Regions from separate parts of the Pseudomonas sp. SDO524_S393 genome, predicted to be linked through region 3. Evidence: predicted binding sites of a transcription regulator. Region 3 holds the regulator's gene; each other region holds the start of a gene.
The links. The regulator FliA, encoded in region 3, starts transcription of late flagellar genes. The targets are predictions, from matches to a motif close to CTAAAGTTTNNNNNNNNNNNGCCGNTAA.
Positions count from the first base shown of each region.

Region 1: ACW9IB_RS06055 (methyl-accepting chemotaxis protein) is a predicted target of FliA. The motif match lies at 2,367-2,394, and genes of this name have one in related genera.
Region 2: flgM (flagellar biosynthesis anti-sigma factor FlgM) is a predicted target of FliA. The motif match lies at 5,424-5,451, and genes of this name have one in related genera.
Region 4: ACW9IB_RS11725 (flagellar protein MotY) is a predicted target of FliA. The motif match lies at 4,841-4,868, and genes of this name have one in related genera.

Region 1 is NZ_JBSVVZ010000008.1:98,484-106,170, forward strand. Features, by position in the region: gene ACW9IB_RS06045 (Na+/H+ antiporter family protein) at 1-1,293, shown strand, start outside; gene ACW9IB_RS06050 (N-acetylmuramoyl-L-alanine amidase) at 1,479-2,309, shown strand; gene ACW9IB_RS06055 (methyl-accepting chemotaxis protein) at 2,429-4,108, shown strand; gene ACW9IB_RS06060 (RraA family protein) at 4,211-4,894, shown strand; gene ACW9IB_RS06065 (RraA family protein) at 4,891-5,556, shown strand; gene ACW9IB_RS06070 (pyridoxal phosphate-dependent aminotransferase) at 5,553-6,761, shown strand; gene ACW9IB_RS06075 (DUF2790 domain-containing protein) at 6,961-7,221, shown strand; gene ACW9IB_RS06080 (hypothetical protein) at 7,265-7,477, shown strand; gene ACW9IB_RS06085 (cytochrome c biogenesis protein DipZ) at 7,509-7,687, shown strand, end outside.
Region 2 is NZ_JBSVVZ010000024.1:42,622-50,308, forward strand. Features, by position in the region: gene flgE (flagellar hook protein FlgE) at 1-730, opposite strand, end outside; gene flgD (flagellar hook assembly protein FlgD) at 762-1,490, opposite strand; gene flgC (flagellar basal body rod protein FlgC) at 1,507-1,950, opposite strand; gene flgB (flagellar basal body rod protein FlgB) at 1,954-2,361, opposite strand; gene cheR (protein-glutamate O-methyltransferase CheR) at 2,687-3,514, opposite strand; gene ACW9IB_RS13085 (chemotaxis protein CheV) at 3,559-4,491, opposite strand; gene flgA (flagellar basal body P-ring formation chaperone FlgA) at 4,582-5,346, shown strand; gene flgM (flagellar biosynthesis anti-sigma factor FlgM) at 5,489-5,812, shown strand; gene ACW9IB_RS13100 (flagella synthesis protein FlgN) at 5,861-6,331, shown strand; gene ACW9IB_RS13105 (flagellar brake protein) at 6,428-7,177, shown strand; gene ACW9IB_RS13110 (MFS transporter) at 7,242-7,687, opposite strand, start outside.
Region 3 is NZ_JBSVVZ010000043.1:40,333-48,019, forward strand. Features, by position in the region: gene flhA (flagellar biosynthesis protein FlhA) at 1-943, shown strand, start outside; gene flhF (flagellar biosynthesis protein FlhF) at 956-2,272, shown strand; gene fleN (flagellar synthesis regulator FleN) at 2,377-3,210, shown strand; gene fliA (RNA polymerase sigma factor FliA) at 3,207-3,947, shown strand; gene ACW9IB_RS18975 (chemotaxis response regulator CheY) at 4,118-4,492, shown strand; gene ACW9IB_RS18980 (protein phosphatase CheZ) at 4,511-5,299, shown strand; gene ACW9IB_RS18985 (chemotaxis protein CheA) at 5,576-7,687, shown strand, end outside.
Region 4 is NZ_JBSVVZ010000021.1:28,286-35,972, forward strand. Features, by position in the region: gene ACW9IB_RS11690 (molybdopterin oxidoreductase family protein) at 1-750, shown strand, start outside; gene grxD (Grx4 family monothiol glutaredoxin) at 851-1,189, shown strand; gene bfr (bacterioferritin) at 1,259-1,729, opposite strand; gene ACW9IB_RS11705 (bacterioferritin-associated ferredoxin) at 1,931-2,149, opposite strand; gene ACW9IB_RS11710 (peroxiredoxin C) at 2,394-2,996, shown strand; gene rnt (ribonuclease T) at 3,061-3,732, opposite strand; gene pyrC (dihydroorotase) at 3,729-4,775, opposite strand; gene ACW9IB_RS11725 (flagellar protein MotY) at 4,932-5,840, shown strand; gene ACW9IB_RS11730 (argininosuccinate synthase) at 5,970-7,187, shown strand.

The DNA.
Region 1 (7,687 bases), on a different contig from region 3:
ACCATGCTGGTACTCAGCCTGTCCCGCGTGCATGTGGTCATCGCCATCATTGTCGGCGCGCTGGTGGGCGGCCTGACCGGTGGCCTGGGCATCGAGGCCACGCTCAAGGCTTTCAATGGTGGGTTGGGCGGCGGCGCCACTGTGGCGTTGTCCTACGCATTACTCGGCGCTTTCGCGGTGGCCATTGCCAAGTCCGGTCTGGCCCACGCGTTGGCCGACAAGGCACTGCTGCTGGTGGATCGCCAGGAAGCCACCGGGGGAGGCCACGTCAAATGGCTGTTGATCGGCCTGTTGTGGGCCGTGGCGATTGCCTCACAGAACATTCTGCCGATCCATATCGCGTTCATCCCGTTGCTGGTGCCGCCGCTGTTGTATGTGCTGACCAAGCTGCAACTGGATCGGCGCCTGATCGCCTGTGTGATGACGTTCGGCCTGATCACGCCCTACATGTTCCTGCCGGTGGGTTTCGGCAATATCTTCCTCAACCAGATCCTGCTGGCCAACGTGGCCAAGAGCGGCGTGGACGTCAGCCAGGTGAACGTCACCCATGCCATGGGCCTGCCGGCACTGGGCATGGTGGTGGGGCTGCTGGTGGCGGTGTTTGTCAGTTATCGCAAGAAGCGCGTGTATGACCTGGGGAAAATCGAGCGGGTCGAACAAGTGGCGGTGCAGTACAACCCGCTGACCCTGCTGGTGGCCGGTCTGGCGATTGCCTCGGCGTTCATCATTCAGCTGTGGCTGGACTCGATGATCATCGGTGCCCTGGCCGGCTTCCTGATCTTCTCGGTGTCAGGCATCGTGCGCTGGCGCGAGACCGACGACCTGTTCACTGAAGGCATGAAGATGATGGCGATGATCGGCTTCATCATGATCGCCTCGTCGGGCTTTGCCGAAGTGCTCAAGGCCACCGGCGACGTGCGTTCGCTGGTGGAGGCCTCGGCGGCTTTCATCGGCCATAGCCGTGGGATCGGCGCATTGTTGATGCTGCTGGTGGGCTTACTGGTGACCATGGGCATCGGTTCGTCGTTTTCCACGGTGCCGATCCTGGCGGCGATCTTCGTGCCGTTGTGTGTGCAACTGGGCTTCAGTCCGCTGGCCATCGTGTGCATCGTCGGCACTGCCGGTGCCCTGGGCGATGCCGGTTCGCCCGCATCGGATTCCACCCTCGGCCCCACCTCGGGCCTGAATATCGACGGCCAGCACCACCACATCTGGGACACCGTGGTGCCGACGTTTCTGCACTACAACCTCCCGCTGCTGGCCTTCGGCTGGTTGGCGGCGATGATTTTTTAACCGACTTGCCCGGCACGTCCGTCGTGATCGTTCGGCGATGACGGTTTGTGCCGCCGCCTTGTCGGAAGAAATTGGAGCTTTTGCAGGGAATTTCTGAAACTGGCCTGCATTCAATAGGGGGAGAAAGTTGGGTGGTTGATGTCCTTTATATTTCGGCGCTTCTCACCCGACGTTGAGCTACTCCGATGAAAAAATCCGCTCTTTTCTTAGCCATTTTGTTGATGACAGGCTGCGTCACGGCGTCGAAAAACCTGATTGAAAAAAACGGCTACGCCATCGATACCACACACACTTCCCCGAACCAGAACGAGCGGGTTCGCTATTTAGTGCTGCATTACACGGTCTTCAACGACAAAAACTCCCTTGCGGCGCTAACCAACGGTACCGCCAGCGCTCATTATCTCGCCTACAGCCATCCACCCACACACCACAAACTACCGGTAGCCGTACAGTTGGTGCCGGAGGAGAAACGGGCCTGGCATGCCGGCGTCAGTCAATGGGGAAATCGTGTCAATCTCAATGACACCTCCATCGGCATCGAAATTGTCAACGCTGGCTTTATTGAAGGTCCGACCGGACCAGTGTGGTTCCCCTATACGGACGCGCAGTTGGAGTTGGTCAAGCGCCTCGCGGCGGATGTGATCAAGCGTTACGCCATCGAGCCACAAAACGTTGTGGGTCACAGTGACATTGCCCCTCTGCGTAAATCCGACCCTGGGCCGCTGTTTCCCTGGCAGGCTCTCTCCGAACAAGGTATCGGCGCATGGCCAGACGCAGCGACGGTACACAAACATCTGGCCGGACGTCCTGAATCCCGATCGGTGGAAGTGAACGTTGTGCAACGAGCGCTTGCCGCGTATGGCTACACGATTCCCCAAACCGGCCTGCTGGACGAGGAAACCCGGCAAGTCATACGGGCGTTCCAGATGCATTTTCGGCCTGCGGATATCTCGGGTATCCCCGACGCCGAGACCGAGGCGATTGCATTGGCCCTGGTGGAAAAGTATTACCCCTGAAGACCGAGGCTTCCCGAGAATGAACAGCCGGCTCGTTTGCCATAGGTCGTTTGAACCCTACAGAAACCCTGCAATTGGCCGTTAACCTCTTATGCCGCAACTAATAAGAGAGAAAAGCCATGCGTCTGAGCCTGAAGGCCAAAGTCCTGTCCCTCGCCGTTGTGCCGGTGTTGCTGTTTGCCCTGGTGATCAGCCTGACCACGGTGTGGATCCTGCGCGAGCAAGCCCATAACGAGGTGGAGGAAACCCGCCAGCGTCTGCTCAACGACGCCAAGGCTACCCTGCAAAGTTATGTGGAAGTGGCCATGAGTACCATCAAGCCGCTGTATGACGCCGCCGCCCCTGGCGACACGGCGGCGCGGGCCCAGGTGGTCAAGCTGTTGTCGAACACCAGCTACGGCAAGGACGGCTACTTCTTCGGCTACGACTCCGAGACCATCCGTCTGTTCAAGGGCAACAGCCCGGACGGCGTCGGCAAGAGCTTCAAGGACAATCGCGACCCCAACGGCGTGTACGTCAACCGCGACCTGGTCAAGGTCGGCAAGGACGGCACCCACTACCTGCAATACAGCTCGACCCAGCCGGGCCAGACCGAACTGGTGCCCAAGCTCGGGTACACCGAATACCTGCCCAAGTGGGACATGGTGATTGGTACCTCGGTGAACCTCGATGGCATCGAAGCCCAGGTGGCGGTGGTGGAGGCCAAGGTCGAGAAGCGCATGGAAGGCGTGTTGCTGAGCATCCTCGGTGTGGCCGTGGTAGTGCTGCTGGTGATTGCCGCCGTGGGCATGGTGGTGGCCAATACCATTTTGCGTCCGCTGAATCTGATGAAAGCCAACCTCGATGACATCGCCGCCGGCGAAGGCGACCTGACCCGCCGCCTGGCCATCACCAGTCAGGACGAACTGGGCGATCTGGCGGGTGCGTTCAACCGTTTTGTCGACAAGATCCACGGCCTGGTGCGCCAGATCACCGAAATGACCGCCCAGCTTACCGGGCTGGTCAGCCAGGTGTCCGAGCAGGCCCAGCGTTCCGAACAGGCCATGGAGCGTCAGCGCCACGAGACCGACCAGGTGGCCACCGCGATCAACCAGATGTCTTCCGCCGCCCATGAAGTCGCGCGCAGCGCCCAGGGCGCCGCCGTGGCCGCGCAACAGACCGACACCGAAGGCCAGGCCGCCAAGCGCGTGGTGGACGGCAGCATCGCGCAGATCCATGCGCTGGTGAACGATATCCGCAGCAGCGGCGTGTCCCTCGATAGCCTGCAACAGGACGTCTCGTCGATTGTCAGCGTACTGGGGGTGATCCGCTCGATCGCCGAACAGACCAACCTGTTGGCGCTCAACGCGGCCATCGAGGCGGCTCGGGCAGGGGAGGCGGGCCGTGGGTTCGCGGTGGTGGCCGACGAAGTTCGCGCCCTGGCCAGCCGGACCCAAAGCAGCACCCAGGAAATCCAGGGCATGATCGACCGCCTGCAAAAAGGCACCGAGGCCGCTGTGGACGCCATGCGCCGCTCCAGCGATGCCGGCGACGGTACCTCGGTCCGGGCCAACGAAGCCGGGGTCTCGCTGGACACCATGGCGCAACTGATCGGCACCATCAATTCGATGAACGCGCAGATCGCCAGCGCCGCCGAGGAGCAGACCGCCGTGGCCGAAGAGATCAACCGCAGTGTGCACCAGATCGCCGTCGCGGTGGACAGCGTGGCGGATGAAACCCAGTTGGGCGCCCAGACCTCCCGCAGCCTGTCGGACCTGGGCCAACGGCTGGGGCAACTGGTGGGTCAATTCCGCATCTGATGCGTCATAGGTCAAACATATGGTTGCCTAACGTTAATACGAATATACCTATCGCACCCCCTCGGTAAGACTTGAGCCCCAACCACAACAGGGGCTCAAGTCATGTCGCTTCCCAACCTCCCACTATCCAATCTGCTTCAGCGCCTGGCTGAACTCGATACCAACACGGTGTCCGATGCGCTGGACTTCCTGCAACTGCCCGGTGCCGCCGTGGGCATTCGCCCGCTGTGGGATTGCCCCAAAGTGGTGGGCCGGGCCAGCACGGTCAAGCTTGCCCGCAAAAGCGATGCCGCCCCGGGCGTGCACCTGATTTCCCCGGTGATCGACGCCATCACCACGGATGACCGTGTGCTGGTGATCGCCGGTGGTATCGACGGGGTGTCCTGCTGGGGCGATATCATCGCCAATGCCGCCGTCGCCAAGGGCATCCGCGGTTCGGTGATCGACGGGTTCAGCCGTGATATCGACGGCAGCGCCGCCATCGGCTACCCGGTGTATGGCCGTGGCGTGACCATGGTCAGCGCGCGCAACCGCGTGGTGCAGGTGGACTCAGGCGTCACGATCAGCGTGGCGGGCGTCGAGGTGTCGCAAGACGACTACGTGATCGCCGACCGCTGCGGCACGGTGTTCATTCCTGCTGCCGTGATCGAACAGGTGCTCGACCTGGGCGAGCGCATCGCCGCGCGAGAAGCCGCCATGGTCGACGCCGTACGCAGCGGCCGTTCGGTGGCCGAGGTGATGCACGACCGCCAATTCGATGCCATCCGCGTGGAGCCTGCCCGATGAACCTTGAAGACCGGCAACTCGTCGCCCTGTTCGAAGGGCTCGACACCCCCGGCGTTTCCGACGCCATGGACAAGCTCGGCATCCCCGGCCAGTGCCTGGGCATCGCGCCGCTGGATAACTACCGGGGCACCGTGGTGGGGCCTGCGTTTACCGTGCAATACGTGCCCGCCAACACGCCACCGGGGTCGGTCGGTGACTTTATCGAGGACGTGCTGCCGGGGGATGTGGTGGTGATCGCCAACGCGGGCCGCACCGACTGCACCGTGTGGGGCGACATCATGACCCAGTACGCCGGGGCGCGGGGCATTGCCGCCACGGTGATCGACGGCGTCTGTCGCGATGTCAGCAAGGCGCTGGGGGATGGCTACCCGTTGTTCACCAAGGGCCGCTACATGCGCACCGGCAAGGACCGTGTGGAAGTGCTGGCGGTGAACCAGCCAGTGGCGATCAGCGAGGTTCGCGTGTGCTCGCGGGACATCGTCGTGGCCGACGCCAATGGCGTGCTGGTGGTGCCGCGCGGCCGCGCCGCCGAAGTGGCTCGGGTCGCCCGGCAGATCGAAGCCGTCGAAGCGCAGATCCGCGCACTGATCGAGGCAGGCAAGACCCTCAAGCAAGCCCGCGAAACCCTCGGTTATCACACACTGCAAAGGAAAGGCGCGTGAACATTCAACGGCTGAACACACGTCTGGCCCAGGCCCGGCCTTCGGCGACTTACCGCATCATCGACCGCGTGGCCGAGCGTCGTGCCGAGGGCTCAACGATCATCTCGCTGTGTGCCGGCGAGCCGGATTTCGACACCCCGGAGCACATCCGTCAGGCCGGTATTGATGCGATCCGCAACGGCCACACACGCTACACCCAGGTGGCCGGCGTGCGTGCCCTGCGTGAAGCGGTGGCGCAGAAGTTCCGCCGTGAGAACGGCCTGGAGGTGACCTGGCAAGACACGATGGTCAGCAATGGCGGCAAGCATGTGATCTACAACGCCCTGGCCGCCACCCTCAACGAAGGGGACGAAGTCATCGTGCCCGCGCCGTATTGGGTCAGCTACCCGGAAATGGTCGAGCTGTGCGGCGGTACGTCGAAGGTCGTGGCATGCGGCGCCGAGGACAGTTTCAAGCTGACGCCGGCCGCCCTTGACCGGGCGATCACCCCCAACACCCGTTGGCTGATCCTCAACTCACCCTCCAACCCCACCGGCGCGGTGTACAGCCGGCACGAACTGCGCGGGTTGGCGGACGTACTGCTCGCCCATCCCCACGTGCTGGTGCTGGCCGACGACATCTACGAACACCTGCTGTTCGACGGCCAGGCCTTTCACACCCTGGCGCAGGTCGAGCCCCGGCTGATGTCGCGGGTGCTGACCATGAACGGCGTGTCCAAGGCCTATGCCATGACCGGCTGGCGCATCGGTTTTACCACCGGGCCGCGCTGGTTGCTGGCGGCCATGGAAAAACTCCAGGGTCAGCAGACCTCGGGGGCCAGCGCGATTTCCCAGCAAGCGGCGCTGGCGGCGCTCAATGGCCCACAGGACTTTATCCAGCAGTCGCGGGCCGTTTTCGAACAGCGCCGCGACCGGCTGGTAGCCACGCTCAATGCCACCCCGGGACTTGCGTGCTTGACGCCCTCCGGCGCTTTCTATGCCTTCGCGTCCTGCGCCGGCCTGCTCGGGCGTACCACGCCTGCCGGCACGTTGTTGCACACTGACGAAGACGTGGCCCAGGCCTTGCTCGAAGAGGCCAACGTGGCGGTGGTGCCGGGCACTGCCTTCGGCCTGGCGCCGTACCTGCGCATTGCCTATGCGCTGGATGACGACTCGCTGGGCGAGGCTTGTGCAGCGATTCGCCGGTTTTGCGAGGCGACCTGCTAGAGCGTCGTCGAGGGACAACCACGGTTGGCGGATCCGGGTTGTCCCTCGGGCTTTTTGTATCGCTGTGTATCGACGGGGGCTGTGGATACGTACCGATTTACCCACGGGCTTTTTCGACACAGGCGCGATACCTCCGGGGCTTTTAATGGCTTCCAACGAGGCACACCGCCTCCAACCCTGAAGCCCGGAGATCATCGCCATGAACACCAAAGCCATCTACGCCGCCTGCCTGTTCGCTGCCCTGAACGTCTGCACCTTGTCGGCCCGCGCCGAAGCCGTCACCCCACAGACCTACAACTACGGCACTCACCTGGACATCAAGCGCGTGGTGTCGATGAGCCAGGAATCCAAGACGGTCTGCGGTGTGGTGAATGCCCGGATGACCTACCTGGACTCCCATGACAACACCCAAGTGCTCGATTACCTCAAGTTCGGCGACGGCTGCGTCGGCGACAACTGAGTGCCTCACCCATCCTCCCTTTTTTGATACAGGAAAAACCGCCATGAACCACCTGACTCGTTTTCTGACCGCTACCGCCTTCGCCCTTGCCGGCACCGCCGTGCACGCCAACGCCGCCGTGGAAAAAAGCAGCTGCTCCGCCAGCACCTGCTTCCAGCTGACGCCGGTCAACCAGGCCGCTGGCCAAGACTTGCTGGTCGAGGACGGCAGCCGTCGCACGCCGCTCGGTCAAGCACTGGACAACCAGACGGCCTGAGGCCGTCTTTCTGATCGATAAGGTGAACATCATGCTACTCATCGCATTCCTGGGCGGCATCCTGACCGTCCTCAGCCCTTGCATCCTGCCGGTGGTGCCGTTTTTGTTCGCTGGCGTCGACCGTACCCGCAGTTCGATCCTGCTGACCCTCGGTGGCATGGTCCTCACCTTTGCGCTGATCTCCAGCCTGGCGGTGGTCAGCAGTGAATG
Region 2 (7,687 bases), on a different contig from region 3:
TCGACGCAACCGGTGCCACGGCGCCAGTCCCGCTGATTGGAGTGCCGTCAGGGTTGCGGCCGTCGATCAGGGTGTAGGATTTCCACTGGTTGGAATCCGTCTTCACCATGTACTGCACCATGGTGTGCGAGTTGCCCTGGGTGTCGTACAAGGTGGTGCTGTACTGGGTGGTGAAGGTGCTGGTGTCGCTCGGGTTGAACGGCTTGGCCACCTGATCGATCACCGGCTCCGAGGAATTCAGGTTGCTGGTGGAGTCCACTTTGCTGGACGCCTTCGGTGGCAGGTTCGACAGGTTCAGTTGCAGGTCGACCAGGCCGCCCTTGATGATCTTGCCATCCGCATCCGCCGCGTAACCTTGCAGGCGCGAGGTACCGGTGTTGTTGGTGATGAAGCCGTCCTTGTCGGCACGGAACGCACCGCTGCGGGTGTACTCCAGCGAGCCGTCGCTGCCCTTCTGCACGAAGAAGCCACCGCCCTGGATCGCCATGTCCAGAATGCCGCCGCTGTTATTCACGTCACCCTGGGTGAACTGCTGCGACACTGCCGCCAGGTTCACACCGTTGCCGATGCTGTTCTGGCCGGTGCCCAGCTTGGACGCCGCATAAATGTCGGCGAACTCCGCACGGGACGACTTGAAACCCGTTGTCGCAACGTTGGCAATGTTGTTGCCGGTCACGTCCAGTTGTTTGTTGGCCGCATAGAGGCCGCTAAGACCGATGTTAAAAGACATGTTTCTCTCCTTCTGCCGTGTTTAGCCGGCTCTATGTACCGATAGTCTGAATTTGCGACAGCTTGACGCTGCCCATGCCGCCCGCAAGGTTGAGCAGCATGTCGCCTCCGGTCTTGCCCAACGTCACGCTGGTGACCGTGGCCGGCAACGAAGTCGCCAGGGCAACGGAGTCACCCTTGTCGTTCTTGGTGGTGGCATTGAAGGTGTAGGTGCCCGCCGGGGCGACCTCGCCTTTGTCGTTCTTGCCGTCCCAGATGAAACTCTGGTTACCGGCACTCTGGGCGCCCATTTCGAGGGTGCGCACCACGTTGCCGTCTTTGTCGGTGATCTTCACGGTGACGTTGCCTGTCGACGAGGTCACGTTCACCGAGCCGGTCATGCTCTTGCTTGTATCGACCATGGCTTTGTCGGTCTGGATGACGATCGAACGCCCCACCAGCGACGAAGCCTGCAGCGCCTGCGACGAGCTGAAGTTGCTGGAGATCGCATTCACCGAGTCATTCAGGGTGTTGATGCCTTCCAGGCTGCTGAACTGCGCCAGCTGGGCCACGAACGCGCCGTTGTCCTGGGGCGACAGCGGGTTCTGGTTTTTCAGCTGGGTTACCAGCAGTCTCAGGAACGCATCCTTGCCCAGCGCCTGGTTGCCCGTCGCCTGCTTGGAGGCATCGCCAAGGCTGTTATTGGTCGACGAATCCTTGACCTTGGAGTTGAAAAGGTCCTGAACCGCCGTATTGGTCGAATTGGTATCAACAATGGCCATTATTTGGCGCCCCTTATCACTGACCCAGGGTCAGGACCTTCTGCATCATGGTTTTGGCGGTGTTCATCATTTCCGCGTTGGTCTGGAAGGAACGGCTGGCGGAAATCATGTCAGCCATTTCCTCGACCACGTTGACGTTGGGGTAGTACACATAGCCCTTTTCGTTCGCGGCGGGGTGATTGGGTTCGTAGCGCGCTTCGAGATTGCTGTCGTCCTCAACCACACCGAGTACCTGTACGCCCTGGCCTGCGGCGTCCTGGCTCTGGAACAGCGAATCGCTGCCGCCGTTCTGGCCGGCCTGGAACATGGTGGCGAACACCGGATGGCGGGCGCGGTAGGTCTGGTCAATGCTCGAAGACACGGTCTCGGCGTTGGCGATGTTACTGGCGACGGTGTTCAGGCGCGTGGTCTGCGCGCTCATGCCACTACCGGCAATATTGAAAACACTGGACAGGGACATGGCTTACTCTCCACGCAGGGCTGACATCAGCCCTTTGAATTTGCTGTTGAGCAGGGTGAAGCTGGCCTGGAAGTTCACCGAGTTCTCGGCGTAGGCCGATTGCTCCAGTTGCGCATCGACGGTGTTCTGGTCGATCGATGGCTGCATCGGCGTGCGATACAACAGCGACTCGTCGCCATTGCCCAGGCCCTGCGCTTCGATGTGACGGGTATTGGTCACGTTCAAGGCGAAGGTGCCGTTCTTGGTCTTGTCCTGCTGTGCAGCGAGCACGGCAGAGAAATCCAGGTCCCGAGCCTTGTAGTTCGGGGTGTCGGCGTTGGCAATGTTGTTGGCCAGGACTTCGGCACGCTGGGCGCGAAAGCCCAGGGCTTGTTCGTGGATACCGAGCGCTTTATCGAAGCTGATGCTCATGGCGGAAACCTTCAAGGGCTGACCTGCTTTTCGTTAGCAGGGTTATAGCAAGGTGTATGCCAATCTTTAGATAACCCGTATTTCCGGGCCTTGTGGGAAGTATTGCCGGGCGGCAATGCCAGAAAAGCGGCAAGCGGTTTCCGCGCGGTGCCAGTAAAGCGGCAACGGGGTTTGCCGCTTTCGGAAGGGTTGCCGCCTAACAAATGTGGGAGCTGGCTTGCCTGCGATGCAGGCACCCCGGTTTTCAGTCAGACCGCGGTGATGCTATCGCAGGCAAGCCAGCTCCCACACAAGCCTGACTCCCAATGGTTCGAGCGAACAGACCTTACTTGGCCTGGTAGATGATCCCCGGACTGCATTGCACCATCTGGTAATGATCCGGCAAGCCGTTCAACGCCTCGGAAGCCCCGAGGAACAGGTAGCCACCGCGCTTGAGGGTGCCATGGATGCGCAGCAGGATGTCTTTCTTCACTTCGGCCGAAAAGTAGATCAGCACGTTGCGGCAGAACACCATGTCGAACTTGCCGAGGCTGGCGTAGCTATCCAGCAGATTGAACGAGCGGAATTCCACACGGTTCTTGATCGGCGCCTTGACCGCCCAGCGCCCGGCCCCCTTCGGGTCGAAGTAGCGCTGCAAGCGTTCCTGGGACAACCCGCGGCCCAGGGCCAGGCTGTCATATTCGCCGGTTTTGCAGTTGGTGAGCATGGTGCCGGACAGGTCAGTGGCAACGATTTGCGCACCGGCCTTCAATTGGCCCATGTTGGTCCGCTCGAACTCATCGATGGACATCGAAATCGAGTACGGCTCCTGCCCCGAAGAGCAGGCCGCCGACCAGATGCGCAGGCGCTGACCAGGACTGGCCTTGATGGCCTCGGGCAGCACCTTGCTCTTGAGCACTTCAAAAGGGTAGGTATCGCGAAACCACAGGGTTTCGTTGGTGGTCATGGCATCGACCACCATTTCCTTGAGCCCGCTGCGCGGCTGCCCCTGGATCCGCTGGACCAACTCACCCAGGGACTTGATGCCCTGCTGCTCCATCAGCTTGTTGAGACGGCTGGATACCAGGTATTGCTTGTTTTCACCAAGCAATATGCCACAGGCTTTTTCCAGGAAGACCCGGAACTGTTCGAAATCCAAATTACCCGTAGACAATGATACCGCCTCTAAAAATCATGTGACCGCCAGGGGAAGCTCCCCTAGCCGTGATCTGCTGCCTTGATCCGGTCGACTACCCGGGATGCGAGGTCGTCGGGACGGAACTTGGCCAAAAAGTCATCGGCACCGACCTTCTTGACCATCGCCTGGTTGAAGACGCCCGACAACGAAGTATGCAGGATGATATGCAATTTTTGCATGCGCGGATCATTGCGTATCTCGGCCGTCAGGGTGTAGCCGTCCATTTCCGGCATCTCGATGTCGGAAATCATCATCAGGAATTCTTCTTCCGGCTTTTTCCCCTCATCCACCAACTTGCGCAGGTAATCCAGGGCCTGGCGACCGTCATTGAGGGCCACCACTTCGACGCCGACCGTTTGCAGGCAACGGGTCACCTGCTTGCGCGCCACCGATGAGTCGTCCACGGTCAACACCCGCAGGGAAATGGCTTTGTGCGCGGTTTCGGCATCCACCACGCCCACGGAAATCGATTCCGACGTGGGCGCCACTTCGGCGAGGATTTTCTCCACGTCGATGATTTCCACCAACTGGTTGTCGACCCGCGTCACCGCCGTGAGGTAGTGGTCGCGACCAGTGCCCTTGGGTGGTGGATGGATCTCTTCCCAGTTCATGTTGACGATGCGTTCCACCGACCCCACCAGAAACCCCTGGGTCTTGGTGTTGTACTCGGTAATGATGACAAACGGGCTCTCGCGGTCTTGCAGACCGGAGGAGCCGGTAGCCATGGCCAGGTCAAGAATCGGGATGGTCGCGCCACGTATATTGGCCACACCGCACACCACCGGACTGGATTTGGGCAAGATCGTCAGCTTGGGACATTGCAGCACTTCCCGCACTTTGAACACGTTGATGCCATAAAGCTGCTTGCCATCGAGGCGAAACAACAGCAACTCCAGGCGATTCTGCCCCACCAGCTGTGTGCGCTGGTTTACTGAATCCATTACACCTGCCATGCCTTCACTCCTACGCTGAAACCTTGGGCCATACCGACAGGGCAGCGTGCCCCCCATACTAAACGGCACGAGCTTTGCTATTTGTTGGTCATGGATATCAAAACGACAGTTTCCCGACGCCTTCGCCTTCCACGGATCCGCAGATCACTCTGCGTCTCTGCGGCGCTGCTCGCCCTGGGGACCAGCCTCACGGCCCGCGCAGACAACGTCACCTTGCCTGATCTGCTTATCGGCGTCACGCAGGGCTTTCTTGAATTCACTGTAGAAGATTATCTGGCCACCACCCAGACACCCGGGCGTTATGAAATCCAGGTCAACCAGTTGGACCCGCGCCTGCGCATGCCGATGTGCGACAAGGAATTGACAGCCACCCTGGAAAGCCCGGCCCAACCCATCGGACGCGTGACGGTCAGGGTGCGTTGCGACGGCGCTTCGCCGTGGACGGTATTCGTGCCGGCTCAGGTCAAACTGTTCCGCGATGTCGTCGTGGTAACCCGGCCACTGAAACGCACCGGCATCATCGGCTTCGAGGATGTGGCCTTGCGCGAGCGCGACATCGGCCTGATCAACCAGGGCTACCTGACATCACTGGACCAGGCCGTCGGCCAAAAGCTCACTCGGCCGATGGTCACCGACCAGGTCGTGACGCTGGTGCATCTGGAACAGGCCGAAGTGATCCGCAAGGGCGACCAGGTGGTGATTTCCGCCAGCAGCGGTGCGCTCAACGTGAAGATGCCCGGTGAAGCCCTGTCCAACGGCGGGATGGGTGAACAGATCCGCATCAAGAACCTGAACTCCAACCGCGTGATCAAGGCGCGAGTGATGGCCCCTGGCCAAGTGGAGGTGGCACTATAGATCACTGGTGTCGGACGCCAGCTTTTCCTACACTGTGCCAGGGATGTCGGCCTGTGCAGGTTTATTGTCATTCGTGCCTAAAGTTTGTCCGGGTATGGCCGAAAACATGGCAAGCGTCCAAATACCCAGAGGTTTTTTTATCATGGTCATCGATTTCAGTCGTTTGAATAACACCCCGGCATTGCCCGGCAATACGCGCACCAACGGTGCCAAGGACAGCGTAGATGCCAAGGCCCCGGTCCTGCCCGCCAAGGCGGAACAGGCCAGCGCCAGCCAAAGCGGGGAATCCGTACACTTGAGCAACGAGGCTCAGCAGTTGCAGAAGGTCACTGACTCGCTGCGCGACCAGCCAGTTGTCAATAAAGCCCGCGTGGCCGAATTGAAACAGGCAATCGCCGATGGCAGCTATCAAGTCGACAGCAACCGTGTAGCCAGCAAGCTGCTTAATTTCGAAGCCGAGCGCTAGGCACTGGCCTGCGCCGGGATTTTGGACGCTTAAAACCCAAGGCCTGCCATGCACCACGACGAAAACCTGCTTCAACTGATCATTGATGATCTGGCGCCGACGCAACAGTTGCTCGAGCTGCTCAAGGAAGAATCCGTGGCCCTGTTCGGCCGGGACATGCAGTTGCTGGAAGAAATTCTGGCGCGCAAGCAATCGCTGATTATCCTGCTGGAACAGCACGGTAAAAAACGCAGCGAAATCCTTATCAGCCTTGGCCTGCCCGCTGACCATGAAGGTCTCGCGCAATTGGCCAGTCATTCCTCGGTCGGCGATCAGTTGCTGTCCCAGAGCAAGGCACTCAACGCGTTGCTCGGCCAGTGCCAGGAAACCAACCTGCTCAACGGTCAGTCGATCCAGCTCCAGCAAGCCACGACCGCCAACCAATTGCGTATACTCCACGGCGGAGAGCCACCGGCGCTATACAACGCCCAGGGTTCCACCTCACGCCTGGTCAAGCCAAGCACCCGCAGCCAAGCGTGACGCCCGTTTGCAGCGCGACCTATCCAAGGCGCGCCACATACTGGCAAAATGATGGCCCTTGCGTGTAGTCGTATTTTGTCTGGAGATGGAAGAACCGTGTTCAACGCCCTTAATGCGGAAGATGCTCCGCAGCCACCCAAGGTCCTCACCACGCCTCTGGAAATCGCCGGCACCTTGCGGATGCTGCAAGAAAGTCATGATCCGCTGATCATCACCTTCCACGAACGCAGCCAGCGCTTCCAGAGCTACCTGGTGGATGTTGACCGGGACAGCAAGACGCTGGCCCTGGACGAAATGATCCCCCGCGATGGTGAACGCTACCTCGAGAACGGCGAACCCTTTCGCATCGAAGGTTTCCATGAGGGTGTACGCGTCGCCTGGGAAAGCAACGGCAGCCTGAGCATCAGCGAAAAGGATGGCCACCGCATCTACACCGGCAGCATGCCCGACGAAGTGGTCTACCATCAGCGCCGCAATGCCTTCCGCGCCGCCCTGAAGCTGGCCCAACTGGTGAACATCGAACTGGGCGGCGAAAAACTCAAGGCACCGATCAACGGCAAGCTGCTGGATATCTCCGCTACCGGCTGCAAATTGCGCTTTGAAGGCGATATCTCCGAGCGCCTGCAACTGGGCCAGGTCTATGACCGCTTTATCGCCGCCCTGCCCTTTGGCAGCATGACCACTTCGGTGGAGCTGCGTTACCTGCACTTCGAAGAGAAGATCAACACCACCTTTGCCGGTGTGCGCTTTCACAACATGAGCGGTCTGGTACAGCGCCAGGTCGAACGTTTTGTGTATCAGTTGCAACGTGAAGCACGGCGCTTCGACAAGGACGACGATTTCTAAACGCTGGAAATACCGACTCCAAAAAAAACGGGCAGATCCTGATGGGATCTGCCCGTTTTTGCATTCAGGGGCGCGCCCTGCTCAGGTCATGGGGATGGTCATCCGGGTCCGGATGCTGGGGCGGCGTGTCCGCTACCGGCTCTTGCACCTCAGGCTCCGGTTCGGTTTCCGGCACAGGGTCCGCAACAGTGGTCTGCATCTGTTCTTGCACCACGGCTTCATCCACCCGCGGATCGAGGCACGCCACCAGCGGCGAACTGGACATGCTGTCAGGCATCGCCACGTGGTGCAGCGGCGCATCATCGACCTGATGCAGGTTGGTGACCGCCTTCGGTCGGATACGCCACACCAGAATCAAGGCGCACAAGCTGAAAAATGCGTACAGCATGTGGCTGCCGAAGAGCTTCATCGCCACACCCGCCAACAGCGGCCCCACGCTGGCGCCCACACCGTAGGTCACCAGCAGCATGGCCGTCAGCGACACTCGGCGGTCGCCTTCCACATGGTCGT
Region 3 (7,687 bases):
CAAGGGGGTGCGCAAGAAATTGTCGCAGGACCTGGGCTTCCTGATGCCCACCGTGCACATTCGCGACAACCTCGACCTGGCCCCCAGCGCCTATCGCCTGACCCTGATGGGGGTGATCCTGGCCGAAGCCGAGATCTACCCGGACCGCGAGCTGGCGATCAACCCGGGCCAGGTGTTCGGCAGCCTGAACGGCATTACCGCCAAAGATCCGGCTTTTGGCCTGGACGCGGTCTGGATCGAAATCAGCCAGCGCAGCCAGGCGCAGTCCCTGGGTTACACCGTGGTGGACGCCAGTACCGTGGTGGCCACGCACCTCAACCAGATTCTCTACAAGCACTCCCACGAGCTGATCGGCCACGAGGAAGTCCAGCAATTGATGGGCTTGCTCGGCAAAGCCTCGCCAAAACTCGCCGAAGAGCTGGTGCCGGGCGTGCTCACGCTGTCGCAGTTGCTCAAGGTGCTGCAAGCCTTGCTGGCCGAACAGGTGCCGGTACGCGACATTCGCAGCATTGCTGAGGCCATCGCCAACAATGCCGCCAAGAGTCAAGATACTGCCGCTCTGGTGGCGGCGGTGCGTGTCGGCTTGTCCCGCGCAATCGTGCAAAGCATTGTAGGGCTTGACTCCGAGCTGCCTGTGATCACCCTGGAACCCAGGTTGGAACAAATATTGCTCAATAGTATCCAGAAGGCAGGACAAGGCCAGGAAGAGGGCGTTCTGCTGGAGCCAAGCATGGCCGAGAAGCTGCAGCGTTCGTTGATCGACGCCGCGCAACGCCAGGAAATGCAGGGCCAACCGGTGATTCTGCTGGTGGCGGGCCCCGTCCGGGCGATGTTGTCGCGGTTTGGGCGTCTGGCAGTACCGAATTTGCACGTTTTGGCTTATCAGGAAATTCCTGACAACAAGCAAGTGACTATCGTCGCGACAGTAGGGCCCAACGGCTGAGGGTAGTGGGTTATGCAAGTTAAGCGTTTTTTCGCCGCCGATATGCGCCAGGCCATGAAACTGGTGCGTGATGAGCTGGGCGCTGATGCCGCGATCATCGGTAACCGTCGTATTGCCGGCGGTGTGGAGCTGACGGCTGCCCTGGATTACACCCCCCAGGCCCTGGCGCCGCGTGTGCCGAACATGGAACTCGAAGACGAGTTGCGCAAGACCGCTTCGCGCATCGTTTCGGCCCAGGCCGAGTTGAGCATGCGTGGCGACAGCGACGCGACCACCAATCGCCAGCTGTTCGCCGGCCTGCCGCTGACTGCTGCCGAGCCGCTGGTGGAACCGACTTTCAAAGAGCCGCCGCGTCCCGCCGCGCCTGCCCCCGCGCCGACGGTGGACCCGCGTGTGTTCGACTCGATGCGCTTTGAACTCAACGGCCTGCGCGAGCTGCTGGAAGTGCAACTGGGCTCGCTGGCCTGGACCCAATTGCAAGGCAGCAAACCGCAACAGGCCAACCTGTGGCGCCGCCTGCAACGCATCGGCTTGTCCGGCCCGTTGTCCCGCGACCTGCTGGCGCTGACCACCGAAATCGAAGAGCCCCGCCAGGCCTGGCGCATGCTGCTGGCCCATCTGGCGCGGATGATCGTCACCCCGGAAATCGAACCCCTCGAAGAGGGCGGCGTGATCGCCATGGTCGGCCCGGCCGGCATGGGCAAGACCACCACCCTGGCCAAGCTGGCCGCCCGTTATGTGCTCAAGTACGGCGCGCAGAATATCGCGCTGGTGAGCATGGACAGCTACCGTATCGGTGCGCAGGAACAGCTCAAGACCCTGGGGCGCATTCTCAATGTGCCGGTGACCCATGTCGACCCGGGCCAGTCCCTGGCCAATGCCCTCGACCCGCTGCTGCGCAAGCGCGTGGTGCTGATCGACACCGCCGGCCTGCAAGCCAGCGATCCGGCATTGCGCATGCAACTGGAAAGCCTGGCCGGGCGTGGCATCAAGTCGAAAAATTACCTGGTGCTTGCAACCACCAGTCAAAAACAGGTACTTACCGCTGCTTATCACAGCTACAAGCGTTGCGGCCTGGCCGGTTGCATCCTCACCAAGCTCGATGAAACCGCGAGCCTGGGCGAGGTGTTGAGCCTGGCCATCAGCCATGAACTACCGGTCGCCTACCTGACCGACGGGCCGCGGATCCCGGATGATCTGCATCTGCCGCGCCGTCATCAGTTGGTCAGCCGTGCCGTCAGCGTACAAATGCAAGATGAGCCTAGCGAGGAAGCGATGGCCGACATGTTCGCTGATCTGTACCACAGCCCGGCCAAACGGGTGGGCTGAGCACTATGAACACAGTGCAATGTATCTACATCGATGGTCTGCAAGCGATTCACGCGGCCAAGCCATGTAGCCTGCGTCTAAGCAAGACAAGGTAAAGAAATAAAATGGGCAGCATGCATCCCGTACAGGTGATCGCGGTGACCGGCGGCAAAGGTGGCGTCGGGAAAACTAACGTGTCAGTGAATTTGTCCCTGGCGCTGGCAGAGCTTGGCCGTCGCGTCATGCTGCTGGACGCTGACCTGGGGCTGGCGAACGTCGACGTTCTGCTGGGACTGACGCCCAAACACACCCTTGCCGATGTGATCGAAGGGCGCTGCGAGCTGCGCGATGTGCTGCTCCAGGGCCCAGGCGGCATTCGTATCGTGCCGGCGGCCTCCGGCACCCAGAGCATGGTGCACCTGAGTCCGGCGCAGCATGCCGGCCTGATCCAGGCGTTCAGCGATATCGGTGACAACCTGGATGTGCTGGTGATCGACACCGCTGCCGGGATCGGCGAGTCCGTGGTCAGCTTCGTGCGCGCCGCCCAGGAAGTGTTGCTGGTGGTGTGCGATGAGCCCACTTCGATCACCGACGCCTACGCCCTGATCAAACTGCTCAACCGTGACTACGGCATGAACCGCTTCCGTGTGCTCGCCAACATGGCCCAGAGCCCGCAGGAAGGTCGCAACCTGTTCGCCAAATTGACCAAGGTCACGGACCGCTTTCTCGATGTCGCCCTACAATACGTCGGCGCTGTGCCCTACGACGAGTGTGTGCGCAAGGCTGTGCAGAAGCAGCGTGCAGTCTACGAAGCGTTTCCCCGCTCCAAGTGCGCGCTGGCGTTCAAGGCGATTGCCCAGAAGGTCGATACCTGGCCGTTGCCTGCCAACCCGCGCGGGCATCTGGAGTTTTTCGTCGAGCGATTGGTGCATCAGACGAGCGCAGGACCCGTGCTATGACAGCGACTGGCTACAACGCGTACAAGAAGTCTGCCCGTGACAGCCAAGGCGAGTTGATCGAGCGCTATGCGCCGCTGGTCAAGCGTATCGCCTACCACTTGCTGGCGCGCCTGCCTGCCAGCGTCCAGGTCGAAGACCTGATCCAGGCGGGCATGATCGGCCTGCTCGAAGTGTCGACCAAATACGACGCGAGCAAGGGTGCGAGTTTCGAGACCTATGCGGGTATTCGCATCCGTGGCGCGATGCTCGATGAAGTGCGCAAGGGCGATTGGGCGCCGCGTTCGGTGCACCGCAATACGCGCATGGTCAGTGATGCAATTCGCGCAATTGAAGCAAAAACCGGCCGTGACGCTAAAGATCATGAAGTTGCTGCCGAACTCCAATTGAGTCTCGACGATTACTACGGGATTTTGAACGATACCTTGGGCAGCCGCCTGTTCAGTTTCGACGACCTGTTGCAGGACGGCGAACACGAAGGGCTGCACGAGGACGGCGCGAGTGCTCATCTTGAGCCGTCGCGCGACCTTGAAGACGAACGCTTCCAGGGCGCGCTGGCGGACGCGATTGCCAATTTGCCGGAGCGTGAGCGGCTGGTGTTGGCGCTGTACTACGACGAAGAGCTGAACCTCAAGGAAATCGGTGAGGTCCTGGGGGTCAGCGAATCGCGGGTCAGCCAGTTGCATAGCCAGTGCGCCGCCCGTTTGCGGGGGCGTCTGGGAGAGTGGCGAGCGCGCTGACAGGCAGTGTTGGGGAGCACTGCAGACGAGGCCGTGAGGGGCGTTGACCTTTGCGGAACCGACCCGTGGTGCCACCGGCAGTCCTTTTTGTGTAATGCCTGTTGATTGAAATGGCGCGTCCAGGTGCTGGGCGCGTTTAAGACTGCTTGGAGGTCGAATTGGACAAGAACATGAAAATCCTCATCGTTGATGACTTTTCAACGATGCGGCGGATCATAAAAAACCTGTTGCGTGACCTGGGGTTCACAAACACGGTCGAGGCGGATGACGGCATTACGGCGATTCCGATCCTCAACAGCGGGAGCATCGACTTTCTGGTAACCGACTGGAACATGCCAGGCATGACCGGCATCGATCTGCTGCGCCACGTGCGCGCCGACGAAAAACTGCGCAGCCTTCCCGTGCTGATGGTGACCGCCGAAGCCAAGCGTGAACAGATCATCGAAGCCGCCCAGGCCGGGGTAAACGGTTACGTGGTCAAACCATTCACCGCATTGGCGCTGAAAGAGAAGATCGAAAAAATCTTCGAACGCATCGGTAACTGATGCTGCCACGGGGGAGCTATGGAGCATAACGAAACGTCACAGGGAGACTTCGAGTCGACCCTGAAAAAACATGCTCACCAGTTGGTCGAGAGCCTTGAAAAAGGTCAGTTCGGCGATGCGGTGCAGTTGATCCATGAGCTCAACCAGACCCGTGACCGTGGCCTGTACCAGGAAGTGGGCAAGCTCACGCGCGAGCTGCACAGTGCGATCGTCAATTTCCACATTGACCCGCACATGCCCCAGGCTGAAGAGATTTCGCAGATTACCGATGCCACCGAGCGCCTGTCCTATGTGGTCAGGCTGACCGAGGCGGCGGCCAATCGCACCATGGACCTGGTGGAAAACGCCACGCCCCTGGTCAGCGGCATGGCCAGCGAAGCCCAGGCCCTCAGCGCTGACTGGGGCCGCTTCATGCGCCGCGAAGTCGGGGCGGAAGAGTTCCGCGAGTTGGCCCGTCGGATTGAAGCGTTCCTGTCACGCAGCGAGCAGGAAAACCGTACGGTTTCCAGCAACCTCAATGACATTCTGCTGGCCCAGGATTACCAGGACCTCACCGGTCAGGTGATCAAGCGCGTGACCCAACTGGTCACCGAAGTGGAAAGCAACTTGCTCAAATTGGTGCTCATGGCCGGCCAGGTCGACCGTTTCGCGGGGATCGAACATGACCGCGCAGCGATCCTCTCGGAAAAAGATCCACAAAAACATCTCGCCAAGGGTGAAGGTCCGCAGATTCATGCCGATAAACGTGAAGACGTTGTATCGGGTCAGGATGATGTCGATGACCTGTTATCCAGTTTAGGCTTTTAGGTCCTGATAGCGGCAAATGACGGTCGCGCCGGGCCCCGCAAGGCGCAAGGCTAGGCATGAGGAGAGAGGTTTGGTTTTTCCAAATGAACGACGAATAACGACGGCTTGCGCCTTGCGGGGCCCGGCCCTCCGGGTTGGAGCTGTGAGCGCGCCATGCTGCGTTGCGGAACTTGGCAAGGAAACAACCCTTGCCCGCGTTCCGCGCCTTGCCTGGCCCGCTCACAGCTCCAACGCGATCCGTCATTTGCCGCTATCAGGACCTAAAGGAGCACCCACATGAGCTTCGGCGCCGATGAAGAGATCCTTCAGGATTTCCTGGTAGAGGCCGGCGAAATTTTGGAGCAGTTGTCCGAGCAACTGGTCGAGCTGGAAAGCCGACCGGATGATGCGAACCTGCTCAATGCAATTTTTCGCGGTTTTCACACTGTAAAAGGGGGCGCCGGCTTCCTCCAGCTCCATGAGCTGGTGGAGTGCTGCCACATCGCCGAGAACGTGTTCGACATCCTGCGCAAGGGTGAGCGTCACGTCGACTCGGAATTGATGGACGTAATTCTCGAAGCGCTGGACGCCGTCAATGGCATGTTCGGCCAAGTGCGCGAACGCGCGCCGATTACTCCCGCCACCCCGGAACTGCTGGCCGCCCTGGCGCGCTACGCCGAACCGGCCGATCCGTCGGCGGCGCCGGTGGCTGAAGCGGCGCCCGAGCCTGTGGCCGCGCCTGAGCCGGATGTGACCGACAGCGAGTTCGAACAACTGCTCAACTCCCTCAGTGCGGTCAAGGCCGAAGCTGAAGCGCCGGCGGCGCCGGTGGCTGCGCCCGCCAGCGAAGATATCACCGACGCCGAGTTCGAATCCCTGCTTGATCAATTGCACGGCAAAGGCCAATTCGCCGCCGATGCAGTGGCACCGGCTGCGGTGGAACCGCCGGCGCCTGCCGCCACGGCGAGCACCGACATTACCGACGACGAATTCGAAGCCTTGCTGGACCAGTTGCACGGCAAAGGCACCTTTGCGGCCGATGCACTGCCGGCGGTCGCTGCCACGGCGGCGGCACCGGCTGCTGCGCCGGCAGCGCCTGCGGACGATGGCCTGATCAGTGATCAGGAGTTCGAGTCCCTGCTGGATGAGCTGCACGGCAAGGGCAAGTTCTCTGAAGTCGCTCCGGCCGCCGCCGTGGCGACGGCGGCACCGGTGGCGGCCAAAGCCGCTGCGCCAGCGGCCAAGCCCGCACCGGCCCCTGCCGCAGCAGCGGCTCCAGCCCGCGCCGCGCCGGCACCGGTGGCCGAAAAACCGGTCAGCGAAGCCGAAACCACCGTGCGGGTCGATACCGCGCGACTGGACGACATCATGAACATGGTCGGCGAACTGGTGCTGGTGCGTAACCGCCTGGTGCGCCTGGGCCTGAGCAGCGCCGATGAGGCGATGCAAAAAGCCGTGTCGAACCTCGACGTGGTCACCGCCGACCTGCAAACCGCGGTGATGAAGACGCGGATGCAGCCGATCAAGAAAGTCTTCGGTCGTTTCCCGCGCCTGGTTCGCGACCTGGCGCGCCAGCTCAAGAAAGAAATCAACCTGGAACTGGTGGGTGAAGAAACCGACCTCGACAAAAACCTTGTCGAGGCCCTGGCCGACCCGCTGGTCCACTTGGTGCGCAACGCGGTCGACCACGGTGTCGAAACCCCGGAAGAACGCGAAGCCGCCGGCAAGTCCCGCAACGGCAAAGTGGTATTGGCGGCCGAGCAAGAGGGCGACCATATCCTGTTGTCGATCACCGATGACGGCAAGGGCATGGACCCGACCATCCTGCGTAACATCGCGGTCAAGCGTGGTGTGATGGACAAGGATGCCGCCGACCGTCTTACCGACACCGAGTGCTACAACCTGATCTTCGCTCCGGGCTTCTCGACCAAGACCGAGATTTCCGACGTGTCCGGCCGTGGCGTGGGCATGGACGTGGTGAAGACCAAGATCAGCCAGCTCAACGGCTCGATCAACATTTACTCGACCAAGGGCCAGGGCTCGAAGATCGTCATCAAGGTGCCGTTGACCCTGGCGATCATGCCGACCCTGATGGTGATGCTGGGCAACCAGGCGTTCGCCTTCCCGCTGGTCAACGTCAACGAGATCTTCCACCTCGACCTGTCGCGCACCAACGTGGTGGACGGCCAGGAGGTGGTGATCGTGCGCGACAAGGCATTGCCTCTGTTCTACCTCAAGCGCTGGCTGGTGGCATCGGCCAAGCATGAAGAGCAGCGCGAAGGCCATGTGGTGATTCTCTCCGTGGGCACCCAGCGCATCGGCTTTGTCGTCGACCAGTTGGTGGGCCAGGAAGAGGTGGTCATCAAGCCTTTGGGCAAAATGCTGCAGGGAACCCCGGGCATGTCGGGT
Region 4 (7,687 bases), on a different contig from region 3:
CGCAACGTCACGCGTTTCAACCGGGCGATTCTGCCCAAGCCCGAGGGCGCGCTGCATGACTGGGAGATTTTTGTGGGCCTGGCCCGGGCGTTTGCCGCCCAGACCGGAACGACACTTAAACCGACTCTGGCGCCTGCGCAGATGATCGACTTCGGGCTGCGCGCCGGGGCCTATGGTGATGCTTCGAGCCACAAACTGTCGTTGGCAATGCTTGCGGACCACCCCCACGGCGTGGATCTGGGACCGCTTCAGCCCAATCTCGCTGCCCGGATGAAAACCGCTGATGGCAAGGTGCAGGCGGCGCCGGCGGTGATCCTGGCCGACCTGGCACGCTTCGCCGCACAACCGGTTCCGGTGGCGGACGAACTCTTGCTGATCGGCCGTCGCCATGTACGCAGCAACAATTCCTGGATGCATAACTATCACCGGTTGGTGAAGGGCAAGCCGCGCCATCAGTTGCTGATGCATCCAGATGATTTGGCCAGCCGTGATCTGAGCGACGGGCAACGTGTGCGCGTGAGCTCGCGGATCGGGATGATCGAAGTGGAGGTGATGGCCAGCCAGGACATGATGCCCGGCGTGGTCAGTCTGCCCCATGGTTGGGGGCATGGCCGCCCCGGCGTGCAAATGAGCATCGCCAGTGGGCAGCCGGGCGCGAGCGCCAATGACCTGACCGATGAGCGACAGCTGGACGAACTGTCAGGCAATGCGGCGCTCAATGGGGTGCCGGTGCGGGTGGCGGCGGCGTGATGTCAGACTGTCGGCTTGCCTGAGCATTCTGCTGGGATTTTGCGCTACAATGCGCCACCGTGCCGACCTGTGAGTCGCAAAGTTCCAGCCGAGGTGTTCCATGGATATCATCGAAACGATCAAAGAGCAGATTGCCAACAACACCATTCTGCTTTACATGAAGGGCGCACCCAACGCGCCTCAGTGCGGTTTCTCCGCGAAGGCTTCCCAGGCCATCATGCAGTGCGGCGAAAAATTCGCCTACGTGGATATCCTGCAGAACCCTGAAATCCGCGCCAACCTGCCCAAGTACGCCAACTGGCCTACCTTCCCACAACTGTGGGTGGCCGGTGAGCTGGTCGGCGGCAGTGACATCATCGTCGAGATGGCGGCTGATGGTTCGCTGCAAGCGCTGATCAAAGAAGCGGCGGCAAACGCGGCAGCGAAGAGCAACGCCTGATCCGCGCATAGTAAAAAGCCCCGCTTCTCGAAGGAGAGCGGGGCTTTTTTGTACCTGCGCGCCGAGGGTTTATTCGCCCATCTGCGATTGCAGGTAGTTTTCCAGGCTGACTTTGTTGATCAGGCCCAGTTGGGTTTCCAGCCAATCGATGTGTTCTTCCTGGTCTTCCAGGATGTCTTCCAACAATTCACGGCTACCGAAGTCACCCTTGGTTTCGCAATGTGCGATGGCAGCCTTGAGGTCGCTGTGGCTCTTGTGTTCGAACTTCAGGTCGCTGCTGATCATCTCCTGGGTGTGTTCGCCGATGTTCAGCTTGCCCAGGTCCTGCACGTTCGGCAGACCTTCCAGGAACAGAATCCGCTTGATCAACGCATCTGCGTCCTTCATGGCCTTGATGGATTCCTTGTATTCACGCTTGCCCAGCTTTTCCAGGCCCCAATCGTCGTACATGCGGGCATGCAGAAAGTACTGATTGATCGCGACCAGTTCATTGGCAAGGATTTTGTTGAGTTGCTGGATGACTGAGATGTCGCCTTTCATGACTGGGGTCCTGCCCTGTAATAGCTGTGTATAAGGCGGAGTTTGAGCGGCGAAAACCTTAGTGTCAAACCTAAGTTATTGAATAATAAATGAAAATTAATCGGAATAAGAATGTTTGTGTTCCGCGTCTTGACGCTAACTAATTGAATTGCAGACATAAAAAAACCGGACACTAAGTCCGGTTCTTCAAAACACGCTGATTCACGCGTGTGTAAATTCTGCTGAATAGGGGAGCGCGGCCTGAGCTGTCTGCAGCTGAGTCAGGGTTTCCCGTACCACTTGCTTGGCGAGGCAAGCACATTTGCCACATTGGCTGGCAACGCCGGTGGTTTCACGCACTTCCTTGTAGCTGCAGCAACCTTCATAGATCGCTTCGCGGATTTGTCCGTCGGTCACGCCAGTACAGAGGCACACATACATAGGGGAGAACCATCGCGGGTTTGAGGCTTCAGTGCGATGGATCTTAATGTTAACGAGAATGATTGTCAAAGTAGAATCTCGACCCTTGCACTTGCGCCCCTGGCGCGCTGACGAACGGTTTTTTCAGTGTATGATGGTCGGTCTTCACGAAGCGTGATTGCGTCACAGGGCTGTCGTTTATTTGAGGCAGGCTTGGAAGCGATCCTTTTACTTCAATCGTCACCCTCACATCAGGAGATATCCAATGAGCGTACTCGTCGGCAAACAAGCCCCGGATTTCGACGTACCCGCAGTCCTCGGCAATGGCGAAATCGTTGACAGCTTCAAACTGTCTGAAGCCATCAAAGGCAAATACGGCCTGGTGTTCTTCTACCCGCTGGACTTCACCTTCGTCTGCCCTTCGGAGCTGATCGCTCTGGACCACCGCATGGACGATTTCAAGGCGCGCAACGTTGAAGTGGTAGCGGTTTCCATCGACTCCCATTTCACCCACAACGCCTGGCGCAACACTGCCATCAATGATGGCGGCATCGGCAAAGTCAAATACACCATGGCTGCCGACCTGAAGCACGACATTGCCAAGGCCTACGACGTTGAGTCCGAAGGCGGCGTGGCTTTCCGTGGCGCGTTCCTGATCGACGACAAAGGCGTCGTTCGCTCCCAGATCGTTAACGACCTGCCGCTGGGCCGTAACATGGAAGAGCTGATCCGCCTGGTTGACGCCCTGCAATTCCACGAGGAGCACGGCGAAGTCTGCCCAGCCAACTGGAAAAAAGGCGACAAAGGCATGAACGCTTCGCCAGAAGGCGTTGCTGCTTACCTGAGCGAGAACGCTGGCAAGCTGTAAGCCAGGTTCAATGCAAAAAAAACCGGCCTAAGCAGGCCGGTTTTTTTATGCGCGGGAAATGACTTCAGTCGTTGTAATCTTCCCAGCCGCCCATGTCTTTCCAGCGGTTGACGATGCCGCAGAACAGCTCGGCTGTCTTCTCGGTGTCGTAGCGAGCCGAGTGGGCCTCACGACCGTCAAAGTCGATGCCGGCTGCCTGGCACGCTTTTGCCAGCACGGTCTGGCCATAAGCCAGGCCGGCGAGGGTGGCGGTATCGAAGCTGGAGAACGGGTGGAACGGGTTGCGCTTCATGTCCAGCCGCGCCACGGCGGCATTCAGGAAGCCCAGGTCGAAACTGCTGTTGTGGCCCACCAGAATCGCGCGTTTGCAGCCATTGGCTTTCAAGGCCTTGCGCACGCCGCGAAAAATGTCGGTGAGCGCTGCTTCTTCACTCACCGCCATACGCAGTGGGTGATCGAGCTTGATCCCGGTGAACTCCAGCGCGGCGGCTTCGATATTCGCCCCTTCGAACGGCTCGACGCGGAAGAAGTGGGTGTGTTCCGGGAACACAAAACCCTGTTCATCCATGCCGATGGTAGTGGCGGCGATTTCCAGCAGTGCATCGGTCGCGCTGTTGAAACCTCCGGTCTCTACGTCGATGACCACCGGCAGATAGCCGCGAAACCGCTCGGCCATCGGGTGACGGGAACTACCGCCACCGTGCTCTTGTTCGTCATCGTAAAAGTCTTCACTCACTTGCTTTCCTCCAGCAGGCGCCAGCGCAGTGTTTCACCGGCGCGCAGCGGGATGACGGTCAACTCGCCAAACGGCAGGCTGGCGGGGGCGGTCCAGTCTTCACGAACCAGGGTGATACGGTCGGTATTTACCGGCAGTCCATAGAACCGTGGACCATTGAGGCTGGCAAAACCTTCGAGCTTGTCGAGGGCATTGCGTTGCTCGAACGCTTCTGCATACAGCTCGATTGCCGCATACGCCGTGTAGCAACCCGCACAGCCACACGCGGCTTCCTTTGCATGTTGGGCGTGTGGAGCGGAGTCGGTACCGAGGAAAAACTTCGGGCTGCCGCTGGTGGCTGCGTCCAGCAACGCTACCTGGTGGGTGTTGCGCTTGAGGATCGGCAGGCAATAGAAGTGCGGTCGTATCCCACCCACCAGCATGTGGTTGCGGTTGTACAGCAAGTGATGTGCGGTGATGCTCGCGCCAACGTTGGCCGAGGCCTCGGTGACGAACTGCACGGCATCCGCGGTGGTAATGTGCTCGAACACGACCTTGAGGGTCGGGAACAGCTCGACCACGCGGCGCATGTGTTCATCGATGAAGATCTTCTCGCGATCGAACACATCCACATCGCCACGGGTGACTTCACCGTGGATCAGCAGCGGCATGCCCACTTCGGCCATGGCTTCGATGGCTGGCAGGATCTTGTCGATACTGGTCACGCCGGAATCGGAGTTGGTGGTCGCGCCGGCCGGGTACAGCTTGGCGGCATGCACGAAACCGGTGGCCTTGGCCTGGCGAATGTCTTCAGGCTGGGTGCGGTCGGTCAGGTAGAGCACCATCAGCGGCTCGAAGCGGCTGCCGGCCGGCCGTGCAGCGAAGATACGCTGGCGATAGGCGTCGGCTTCGGCGGCATTACGCACCGGAGGTACCAGGTTAGGCATGATGATGGCGCGGCCAAACGTGCGCGCTACATCGGCAACGGTGTGGGGCAACGCAGCACCATCGCGAAGATGAATATGCCAGTCGTCGGGACGCAGCAGGGTCAGGCGGTCGGACATTGGGGATTCCAGGCGGGTCAATCTGGTGGGAATGCTACCGGAAAAGACTCTTGCAGGCACTCGCTATCAAGTTTTGCCGGATGCGACCGATATCCCTGGGTATGCCTTAACGATGTATGACGCTTTGAAGTGTTGTAGAAACCAGTGGAGCCTCCCGTGCGCCAGCATTATCTAGCCCTGCTCAGTGTGTTCGCCAGCCTGCCTGCGATGGCCCTCACGTTCCAGACGCGTCTGGAGAACATCGAGTGGAAGGTGGAAGGCGACCAGTTCGAGTGCCGTCTGACTCAGCCGATCACCGATTTCGGCTCGGGCGAGTTCGTGCGCCGGGCCGGAGAGCAGGCCACATTTCGTCTCAAAGCCTACAACGGTGCGCTTGGGGCAGGCTCGGCCACTTTGCTGGCCGCCGCCGCACCGTGGCAGCCGGGCCGGGGGGACATCAATCTCGGCGCCGTGCGCGCCGGTAGTGGCGATGTACTGTTTAACAGTTCCCAGGCCCAGGCCGGGCGCCTGTTCAGTGGTTTGCTTGAAGGGCGCAGCCCGACCGTGCGGCATTACGGGCGTGAGGGCGGATACTCGGAGATTCGTCTGCTGCCGGTGAAATTCAACAAGGCTTACAACGACTATCAGGTGTGCACCGCCAAGCTGTTACCGATGAACTACGATCAGGTCAAGCAGACAGAAGTCGGCTTCCCGGGTGGTGGTATTGAGCTGGATGCGGCCGCCAAGCAGAAGCTGGCGGTGATCCTCGCGTTCATGAAGGCGGACCCCACAGTCAACCATATCGAGCTCAATGGGCATTCCGACAACAGCGGCAATCGCCTGACCAACCGCGACGTCTCGCGTCGCCGCGCGCTGGCCGTAGTGGATTACTTCAAGGCCAACGGCATTCCGGAATCCCAGATCACCGTGCGTTTCCACGGGGAAAGCTACCCATTGGTGCCCAACACCAATGCCGCTAACCGCGCCAGGAACCGCCGCGTGAACATTCAGCTCGAACGTGTGGCGGCGCCCGAAAAGCCGGCCCCCCAGGCAACTGCACCGGCGAACCCGGCCGCCACGTCATAAAGTGCGGTTCTGGGTCGCCCGTTCGACATAATCTGTCGCTTTATCTTCATTTGCTGTCGCGCCCCTGTAATTTCACGGTTTTGGTCGGTAGAATCGACGCCTTTCCGTACAACCCCGTGGAGTGATGGCATGGCCGACGTAAACAAGGTCGTTCTCGCGTATTCCGGCGGCCTGGACACTTCGGTGATCCTCAAGTGGCTGCAGGATACTTATAACTGTGAAGTGGTGACCTTCACCGCTGACCTGGGTCAGGGCGAAGAGGTCGAACCTGCACGTGCCAAGGCGCAAGCCATGGGCGTGAAGGAGATCTACATTGACGACCTGCGCGAAGAGTTCGTCCGCGATTTCGTTTTCCCGATGTTTCGCGCCAACACCGTCTACGAAGGCGAGTACCTGCTGGGTACCTCCATCGCACGTCCGCTGATCGCCAAGCGTCTGATCGAAATCGCCAACGAAACCGGCGCTGACGCCATTTCCCATGGCGCTACCGGCAAGGGCAACGACCAGGTGCGTTTCGAGCTGGGCGCCTACGCCCTCAAGCCTGGCGTGAAAGTAATTGCTCCTTGGCGTGAATGGGACCTGCTGTCCCGTGAAAAGCTGATGGATTACGCCGAAAAGCACGCTATCCCGATCGAACGTCATGGCAAGAAGAAGTCCCCTTACTCGATGGATGCCAACCTGCTGCACATCTCCTATGAAGGCGGTGTGCTGGAAGACACCTGGACCGAGCACGAGGAAGACATGTGGCGTTGGACCGTCTCCCCGGAGAACGCGCCTGACAAGCCGCAATACTTGGAGTTGACCTACCGCAACGGCGACATCGTCGCGCTGGACGGCGTTGAAATGACCCCGGCCACGGTGTTGGCGACCCTGAATCGCATTGGCGGTGAACACGGCATCGGCCGTCTCGACATCGTCGAGAACCGTTACGTGGGCATGAAGTCCCGTGGTTGCTACGAAACCCCAGGCGGCACCATCATGCTGCGCGCTCACCGCGCCATCGAGTCCATCACCCTGGATCGCGAAGTCGCTCACCTCAAAGACGAGCTGATGCCCAAGTACGCCAGCCTGATCTACACCGGCTACTGGTGGAGCCCTGAGCGTCTGATGCTGCAACAAATGATCGACGCCTCTCAGGTTCACGTGAACGGTGTGGTGCGCCTGAAGCTGTACAAGGGCAATGTGATCGTGACCGGTCGCAAGTCCGATGAGTCGCTGTTCGATGCCAACATTGCCACCTTCGAAGAAGATGGCGGTGCCTACAACCAGGCGGATGCTGCAGGCTTTATCAAGTTGAATGCATTGCGTATGCGCATTGCGGCCAACAAGGGTCGCTCGTTGTTCTGAGTTTCAAGCACGTCATGGAAAAATGGCTCCTGTTTAAGGGGCCATTTTTTTTGGCGCTGATTTTTACCCATGTTTATGGGTGTTTAATTTAAATCGTTCTTGTGCTTTTAAGTGGTTATGGTTATTTGACGGGGGAATGTTTTTTTACACATTTGCAGGAACTATGTCCTACAGAAATTTCACTCACTGAGCGGAGTTTGATGTGTAGGGGTTAAAGAATCTGTAGGGATTTTGGGTGTAAATAAATATGTTGAATGGAACTAAAAAAATCGGATCTTTTTCGCCTTTCTTCCACTTGTTTTCCTTCGTGCAAGGGGCATTTGCTGAAACTGATGTGCGCAATGTTTACCCTGTATGCCTTTCAGGGGGGATATTTCACTCAAAATATGTAAGGCCCCGGAAAGTTCTGAAAGCTTCAATAGAGGCTGATACATCCGGCTTAGCGATTTTTTGTAAGGTAATTCCGATATCGATGTGGGTTGGGTCTCTGCTTACTGTTG